Regions from separate parts of the Pseudomonas sp. EB271-G4-1 genome, predicted to be linked through region 2. Evidence: predicted binding sites of a transcription regulator. Region 2 holds the regulator's gene; the other holds the start of a gene.
The links. The regulator sigma-54, encoded in region 2, starts transcription at its own class of promoters, with help from an activator protein. The targets are predictions, from matches to a motif close to ANTGGCATNNANNTTGCTNT.
Positions count from the first base shown of each region.

Region 1: glnK (P-II family nitrogen regulator) is a predicted target of sigma-54. The motif match lies at 2,863-2,882, and genes of this name have one in related genera.

Region 1 covers NZ_JBYTEO010000044.1:24,508-29,056, forward strand. The annotation lists gene AC3WWR_RS20820 (aldose 1-epimerase family protein) at 1-694, shown strand, start outside; gene AC3WWR_RS20825 (YifB family Mg chelatase-like AAA ATPase) at 701-2,194, opposite strand; gene AC3WWR_RS20830 (accessory factor UbiK family protein) at 2,402-2,668, opposite strand; gene glnK (P-II family nitrogen regulator) at 3,090-3,428, shown strand; gene AC3WWR_RS20840 (ammonium transporter) at 3,464-4,549, shown strand, end outside.
Region 2 covers NZ_JBYTEO010000029.1:81,272-85,820, forward strand. The annotation lists gene lptC (LPS export ABC transporter periplasmic protein LptC) at 1-407, shown strand, start outside; gene lptA (lipopolysaccharide transport periplasmic protein LptA) at 394-942, shown strand; gene lptB (LPS export ABC transporter ATP-binding protein) at 942-1,667, shown strand; gene AC3WWR_RS16405 (RNA polymerase factor sigma-54) at 1,852-3,345, shown strand; gene hpf (ribosome hibernation-promoting factor, HPF/YfiA family) at 3,421-3,729, shown strand; gene ptsN (PTS IIA-like nitrogen regulatory protein PtsN) at 3,742-4,206, shown strand; gene rapZ (RNase adapter RapZ) at 4,209-4,549, shown strand, end outside.

The DNA.
Region 1 (4,549 bases), on a different contig from region 2:
CGCCATCACCTTGCGCGGTGAACTGAAAGAGCAGGCGTTCAAGAAAGTCGACTTCTCCGTGGCGACTGAGCTGGTCACCGAGCCCGGCAGCGTAACGTTCGCTCTCAACGACACCCTGACCAACAACGGTGACTATCCGAAGGAATATCAGGCGCTGTATCACAGCAACTTCAGCACGCCGTTCCTGGAACAGGGCGCCCGCTTCGTCGCGCCGGTGAAACAGGTCTCACCGTTCAACGATAAAGCCAAAGGCGATTTGTCGGACTGGCAAACCTATCGCGCACCGACCAAGGACTACGACGAGACGGTTTACAACGTGGTGCCGTATGCCGATGCCCAGGGCGATACGTTGACCGTGCTGCATGACAAGGCCGGTAGCCTTGGAGTTTCGGTCGGCTTCAACACTCAGACACTGCCCGTGTTCTCCCTGTGGAAAAACACCGACACCCAAGGCCAGGGCTATGTCTCGGGGCTGGAGCCGGGAACAAGTTTTTCCTACAACCGCCGTTATCAGCGGCCACTGAACCTGGTGCCGACCATTGCGCCGAAGGAACACAAGCAGTTCCGCATCAGCTACAGCTTGTTGGCGGATAAGGCGGCTGTGGATAAGGCCTTGAAGCAGGTGGGCGAGATTCAGGCGGGGCGGGAAACTGAGGTGCGGCAGACGCCGTTGGTTGATCTAACCAAAGGGTGATGCCGGCTAGAGCGTTGTCGGCCGATATTGCAGCGCCTCGGCCAAATGTTCGCGTCCAATTCCATCGGCTTGTTCAAGGTCCGCCAGCGTGCGCGCAACTTTGAGCAGCCGGTGCGCTGAACGCAGGGAGAGGTTTAGTCGTTCACAAGCGGTTTCCAGCCAGTTTTCATCGACTGTGGATAACTTGCAGTGCTTACGCAGCGCCGGTAGATCGAGAAAGGCATTGGCACAGCCCTGACGCTTCTGCTGGCGCTCGCGTGCCTCGGCCACTATCAATGCAGCGCTGGCGCTGTCCTCTCCCGGTTTCACGGGGGGATTCAGCGCCGTGGCCTCCCGTGCGACGGTCAGGTGCAAGTCGATCCGATCCAACAGTGGGCCCGACAGCTTGTTGCGGTAACGTTGCACCATGTCCGGTGTGCAGGAGCAGCGGCCCGTGGGTTCGCCAAGATATCCACAGGGGCACGGATTCATCGCCGCCACCAACTGGAACCGCGCTGGAAACCGCACGCGATCCTTCGCCCGGGAAATCACGATATGCCCGGACTCCAATGGTTCTCTTAAAACTTCCAGAACCCGGCGTTCAAACTCTGGAAGTTCGTCCAGAAACAGGACGCCATGGTGGGCGAGGGTGATCTCGCCCGGCTGCGGTTTCGAGCCGCCACCCACTAGTGCGGGGCCTGAGGCAGAATGGTGGGGTTGGCGAAACGGCCGATGCGGCCAATGGCTCAGCGGTACGCAACTGGTAACGGATTGGATCGCCGCCACCTCCAGGGCTTCGCTTTCGGATAGCGGCGGCAGTAGCCCGGGCAGGCGACTCGCCAACAGCGTTTTTCCGGTTCCAGGCGGCCCGCTGAACAACAGGTTATGAGCGCCTGCGGCAGCAATCAACAGCGCCCGCTTGGCCGCCAGCTGTCCCTGCACTTCATTCAAGTCAGGATAAGGTTTGCTGGCGTAGAGCAAACCATTGGAGACGTAAGGCTCGATCGGTGTATGCCCATTGAAATGCGCGACAGCCTCCAGCAAATGATCCACCGCAATCACTTTCAATCCCGACGCCAGGCACGCTTCCTCGGCATTGGCCCGTGGTACCACCAACGATCGCCCGGCCTTGCGCGCCGCCAAAGCCGCCGGCAATACACCGCGCACAGCCCGGACCGCGCCAGACAATGCCAGCTCACCCAGGCACTCCACATCATCGAGCGTCAACGTCGGCACCTGCACGCTCGCCGAAAGAATCCCCAGCGCAATCGCCAGATCGAAGCGCCCGCCATCCTTGGGCAAATCCGCCGGTGCCAGGTTCAGCGTGATGCGCCGTGGCGGAAACTGCAGCCCCGAATTGATGATCGCACTGCGCACCCGGTCCTTGCTTTCCTTCACCGCCGCCTCGGGCAGGCCGACCATGGTCAGTGATGGCAAGCCATTGGCCAGGTGGACTTCAACAGTGACAGCGGGCGCATCCACGCCAATCTGGGCGCGGCTGTGGACGATGGAGAGGGACATGGTCGTTCCTTGAGGTGACGAGAGGCCGCTTCCTGCGGGTTTTTCAAGGGTAGACGGGGGAGAGGGGATTGGTGGAGTGGTTAGGCGGGCAAACTTTCACGGGATATTACGGTGACGCTCCGCGTCGCTTCAGAGGCGGAACGCGGAGCGTCCCTGGAAGCATTCCCACGCAGAGCATGGGAAGGATCAGTTACTTCAGTTATTCAGTTATTCAGTTTCCGCTGGTGGGCTCAGCTTCGCTTCCAGCTCCGCCACTTTCGCCTCAAGAGCCTCCAACCGTGCCCGGGTGCGTGCCAACACGACCATCTGGCTATCGAACTCTTCGCGGCTGACCAGATCCAGCTTGCTGAATCCGCTCTGCAACAATGCCTTGAACTGGCTTTCGATTTCGCTTTTCGGCAGTGGAGTGTCGCCGCTGAAGAGGCGGGAGGCGGTGCCTGTCAGGGCGTCGAGGAAGTCTTTGGGCGCGAGCATGGGGGAATGTCCTGGTAGCAATGCCCGGCAGTGTACCACGCAGTGTCTATAGTCAAATTCGCGGGCAAGGGATGCACGCTTTTCGAGCATGGGGACGGACGGTATCGCACCGTTGTTGTGCGTAACGCGTTGGGTGTTGTCGTGAAGTGGTTGCGATCTGTTGGCAAAGGCTTGAAATCAAAGTGTTTTGTGGAGATGGCAAGCTTTCTGCTTAGATGCTGATGACCCATGCACTGATGCAGTCGCTGTGACGAATGCAGTGCGCCAGGCGAGACGCGGGGAGTGTTTCGCAAGGAGCGGTTAGCTGGCGTCGTACGGGCAGGTAAGGCCGACGATGCGTTACAAAGCCAGGCACTGCGCTTAGACTTGAGACGGGTTTGTTTTCCTGGGGCAAGTCCATCAAATTCGGGAGAGAGTTTTCATGAAGCTAGTCACTGCCATCATCAAGCCGTTCAAGTTGGACGACGTGCGCGAGTCGTTGTCCGAGATCGGCGTGCAGGGCATTACCGTTACTGAAGTCAAAGGCTTCGGTCGGCAGAAGGGTCACACCGAGCTGTATCGCGGCGCGGAGTATGTGGTCGATTTCCTGCCAAAGGTGAAGATTGATGTCGCCATTGACGACAAGGATCTCGACCGGGTTATCGAGGCGATAACCAAGGCGGCCAACACCGGCAAGATCGGTGACGGCAAGATCTTCGTGGTCAATCTGGAACAGGCGATTCGCATCCGTACCGGCGAAACCGATACCGACGCAATCTAAGCCGCCACAAACCCAACGCCCCAGGAGAAAACAAAATGACTCTGCGTAAATTCGCAGGGCTAGGAGCCCTGTTGTCCTTCGTAATGCCCAGCCTGGCCTTGGCGGCAGACGAAGTGGCGGCCCCAGTCCTCAACTCCGGCGACACCGCCTGGATGTTGACCTCGACAGCCCTCGTGCTGTTCATGACCATTCCCGGCCTCGCGCTGTTCTACGGCGGCATGGTGCGCTCCAAGAACATTCTGTCGGTGATGATGCAGTGCTTCGCCATTACCGGCCTGATCAGCGTCCTGTGGGTCATTTATGGCTACAGCATTGCGTTCGACACCACCGGCATGGAGCAGGGCGTCGTCAACTTCAACTCCTTCTTCGGTGGCATGGGCAAGGCTTTCCTCGCCGGTGTCACGCCATCCAGCCTGACCGGCCCTGCGGCGCTGTTCCCTGAGGCGGTGTTCATCACCTTCCAGATGACGTTCGCCATCATTACCCCGGCGCTGATCGTCGGTGCCTTCGCCGAGCGCATGAAGTTCTCCGCGATGCTGATCTTCATGGGCATCTGGTTCACCCTGGTGTATGCACCGATCGCGCACATGGTCTGGTCCGGCAACGGCGGCCTGATGTGGGACTGGGGCGTGCTGGACTTCGCTGGCGGCACCGTGGTGCACATCAACGCCGGTGTGGCCGGTCTGATTGCCTGCCTGGTGCTGGGCAAGCGCAAAGGTTTCCCGACCACGCCGATGGCCCCGCACAACCTGGGTTACACCTTGATGGGTGCGGCCATGCTGTGGGTCGGCTGGTTCGGTTTCAACGCCGGTTCCGCTGCGGCGGCCAATGGCACTGCCGGCATGGCGATGCTGGTCACTCAGATCGCGACCGCCGCCGCTGCGCTGGGCTGGATGTTTGCCGAGTGGGTCACCCACGGCAAGCCAAGCGCATTGGGTATCGCTTCGGGTGTCGTGGCCGGTCTGGTTGCGATCACTCCTGCTGCTGGCACCGTGGGCCCGATGGGTGCCCTGGTTATCGGCCTGGCAGCGGGCGTGGTGTGCTTCTTCTGCGCCACTACCCTGAAACGCAAGCTCGGCTATGACGACTCCCTGGACGCCTTTGGCGTGCACGGTATCGGC
Region 2 (4,549 bases):
AGTACCTCGAAGACGGCAAGGTGCAATACGAAATGACGTCGGAAAAAGCCGAGCACGTCAAGGCAACCGACATCACGCTGGTGACCAAACCCGACCTGAACATGTACCGCGGCACTGATTTTCCGTGGCATGTGACCAGCGATCACGGTGAGGTGAACTCCGGCGGGACCGAGGTCGAACTGATCGACAACGTGCGCGTCAAGCGTACCGACGAAAAGAACCGCGACACCCTGATCACCAGTACTCGCATGACCGTGTTCCCGCAGCAGCAATATGCGCAGACCCAGCAACCCGTTAGAATCGACGGCGCTGGCGGTGTATCGACTGGTGTCGGCATGAAGGCGTATTTGAAAGAAAGCAGGATACACCTGCTATCGAACGTAAGAGGACAGTATGAGGCTCGTTAAAACCCTCCCTATTTTGCTCAGTCTGGGCGCAGCACTGGGAAGCGTGAGCGCCTGGGCTCTGCCGGACGATCAGCAGCAACCCATCCGCATCCAGGCCGACGACGCCCAACTGGACGACAAGAACGGTGTGGCCACCTATACGGGCGATGTGGTCATCACCCAGGGCTCGATCATTGTCAAGGGCAACAAGGTGACCATGACCCGCGCCCCCGATGGCGACGTCGACGTGGTGACCTCGGTGGGTAACCTGGCCTACTTCGAGCAACTGCAGACCGCAGGCGACACCAAGCCCGTGCAGGGATGGGGCGTGACCATCCAGTACCTCGCCAAGCAAAATCGTGTCGTGCTGATCGACCGCGCCAAGGTCATCGACAAGGACAGCAACGTCACTCAAGGCGAGAAAATCGTCTATGACACCGAGAAAAAGCTGGCCAGCGCCGGTCGCGCAACGGGCAGCAAGGTGACCGAGTCGCGTCCGCGCATCGACATGGTGATCCAGCCGAAAAAGAAAACCGACGAGCAAAAGGCCCCTTAATGGCAACTCTGAAAGCCCAGCACCTGGCCAAGAGCTACAAGAGCCGCCAGGTCGTGCGAGACGTCAGCCTGTCCATCGACAGCGGCCAGATCGTCGGCCTGCTCGGCCCCAACGGCGCCGGCAAGACCACCTGCTTCTACATGATCGTCGGCCTGGTACAGGCTGATCAGGGGCGCGTGCTGATTGATGACCTCGATGTCAGCCACCAGCCGATGCACGGTCGTGCCAAGGCGGGTATCGGTTATCTGCCGCAAGAAGCGTCGATCTTCCGCAAACTCTCCGTGGCCGACAACATCATGGCCATCCTCGAGACCCGCAAGGAACTCGACAAGGCCGGTCGCCGCAAGGAACTGGAAAGCCTGCTGCAGGAGTTCCACATCAGCCACATCCGCGACAACCTCGGCATGAGCCTGTCCGGTGGCGAACGCCGTCGCGTGGAAATCGCCCGGGCACTGGCCACCAACCCGAAATTCATCCTGCTCGACGAACCGTTCGCCGGCGTTGACCCGATCTCCGTGGGTGACATCAAGCAGATCATCCACCACCTCAAGGCCAAGGGCATCGGCGTACTGATCACCGACCACAACGTCCGCGAAACCCTGGATATCTGCGAAACCGCCTATATTGTCAACGATGGTCAACTGATCGCCGAAGGCGACGCTGAAACCATCCTGGCCAATGACCTGGTGAAAGAAGTGTACCTGGGGCATGAATTCCGCCTGTAAGCATCGCGGTGTCCGGCGAGTCGGCAGAGCGCTTGGCGCAATAAAAAATCAACCTTTTTTTATTGTTACAGCGCTCTAGGCAAACGCCGCGGTTTCGGGCATATAATTTGCTTATGTTTGGCGCTCCGGCGCCCTGTAGTGGATGGCGCATGTGCGCCGGCGAATAAGGTGTTAAGCCCCTGCCATGAAACCATCGCTAGTCTTGAGAATGGGCCAGCAGCTGACGATGACACCGCAGCTGCAACAGGCCATCCGCCTGCTCCAATTGTCGACCCTGGACCTGCAACAGGAAATCCAGGAGGCCCTGGAGTCCAATCCGATGCTCGAGCGCCAGGAAGAAGGCGACGACTTCGACAATTCCGACCCGCTGGCCGACAACGCCGAACACAAACCCAGTACCGACACCCAGGAACCCTCCTACCAGGAAAGCGCCACGACCGTCGATAATATCGAGGAAGGCGACTGGAACGAGCGCATTCCCAACGAACTGCCTGTCGACACCGCCTGGGAAGACGTCTACCAGACCAGCGCCAGCAGCCTGCCGAGCAACGATGACGACGAGTGGGATTTCACCACCCGCACATCAGCCGGCGAGAGCCTGCAAAGCCACCTGCTGTGGCAATTGAACCTGGCACCGATGTCCGACACCGATCGCCTGATCGCCGTGACCCTGATCGACTGCATCAACAACCAGGGCTACCTGGACGAGACGCTGGAGGAAATCCTCGAAGCCTTCGATCCGGAACTGGACATCGAACTGGACGAAATCGAAGCCGTCCTGCACCGCATCCAGCAATTCGAACCTGCCGGCATCGGCGCACGCAACCTGGGTGAATGCCTGCTGTTGCAATTGCGCCAACTGCCCGCCAAGACGCCTTGGCTGGCCGAAGCCAAGCGCCTGGTCACTGACTATATCGACTTGCTCGGCAGCCGCGACTACAGCCAGCTGATGCGCCGCATGAAGCTCAAGGAAGATGAGCTGCGCCAGGTGATCGAGCTGGTCCAGAGCCTCAACCCGCGCCCGGGCTCGCAAATCGAGTCGACCGAAGCCGAATACGTGGTTCCGGACGTGATCGTGCGCAAGGATAACGAACGCTGGCTGGTGGAGCTCAACCAGGAGTCGGTGCCCCGCCTGAGGGTCAACGCCCAGTATGCGGGCTTCGTTCGTCGTGCCGACACCAGCGCCGACAACACCTTCATGCGCAATCAACTGCAGGAAGCCCGCTGGTTCATCAAGAGCCTGCAAAGCCGCAACGAAACCCTGATGAAAGTGGCCACGCAGATCGTCGAGCATCAGCGCGGCTTCCTGGAGTATGGCGACGAAGCCATGAAGCCATTGGTCCTGCATGACATCGCCGAAGCGGTCGGCATGCATGAGTCGACGATTTCGCGGGTTACCACGCAGAAATTCATGCATACCCCTCGGGGCATTTATGAACTGAAATACTTTTTCTCCAGTCACGTCAGCACCTCCGAGGGCGGAGAATGCTCGTCCACGGCGATTCGCGCGATCATCAAAAAACTGGTGGCGGCGGAAAATCAGAAAAAGCCGTTGAGTGACAGCAAGATCGCTGGTTTACTGGAGGCACAAGGCATTCAGGTGGCTCGCCGCACCGTCGCCAAGTACCGCGAATCCCTCGGGATCGCGCCTTCGAGCGAACGCAAGCGGTTGATGTAGGGCCACGCCACAGCGTTCCAGTGGCAGATCATCTGGATCTGCCGCTTTATGCACTGGCAACGAAGGAGAAGCTGTATGCAAGTCAACATCAGTGGACACCAACTGGAAGTGACCAAGCCCCTGCGTGAATACGTCGAGCTCAAGTTCAAGAAGCTCGAGGGGCATTTCGACAAGATCACCAACGTGCAAGTCACGATGTGCGTCGAAAAGTTGAAGCAGAAAATCGAAGCCACGCTGCATATACCCGGCAATGAGGTCGTCGCCAACGCGGAACATACCGATATGTACGCGGCAATCGACGCACTGACCGACAAGCTGGATAAACAACTCAAAAAGCATAAGGAAAAGACTCAGAGCCTCCTCCAGGGCGCTACGGGTCGTTAACACTCCCAACCCATGATCCGACTTGAAAGCATCCTGACCCCCGGCCGTTCCCTGGTGAACGTGCCGGGCGGCAGTAAAAAGAAAGCCCTCGAGCAAATTGCCAACCTCATCCATCGCGAAGTGCCGGATCTGGCCATGCAGGATGTTTTCGAGAGCCTGGTCGCCCGTGAAAAACTCGGCTCCACCGGCTTTGGTAATGGCATCGCCATTCCCCACTGCCGTCTAAAGGGCTGTGATGCGCCCATCAGTGCCTTGATGCATCTGGACGCCCCTATCGATTTCGACGCCATCGACGGCGCTCCGGTTGACCTGTTGTTCGTGCTACTGGTCCCGCAAGCCGCTACCGATGCGCACCTTGAGTTGTTGCGCCAGATTGCCAGCATGCTCGACCGCAAGGACGTGCGCGACAAACTGCGCAACGCTGCGAGCAATCAAGCCTTGTATCAGGTTGTCCTGGACGAGCAAAACGGGCAGTAATCATGCGCTTGATCATCGTCAGCGGCCGCTCCGGCTCAGGTAAAAGTACCGCCCTCGACGTCCTCGAGGACAACGGCTACTACTGCATTGACAACCTGCCTGCCGGGTTGCTGCCTGAACTGGCCGAGCGAGCGCTGATACACACCGAACTGGCACAGCCACTGGTTGCCGTGTCCATCGATGCTCGCAACCTGCCAAGCCACTTGTCGCGGTTCCCCGAGTTACTGGCAGAAGTGCGCAGTCGCCACATCCAGTGCGATGTCCTCTACCTGGATGCCGACGAAGAAACCCTGCTCAAACGTTTCTCGGAAACCCGTCGGCGTCACCCGCTGAGCAACGCCAA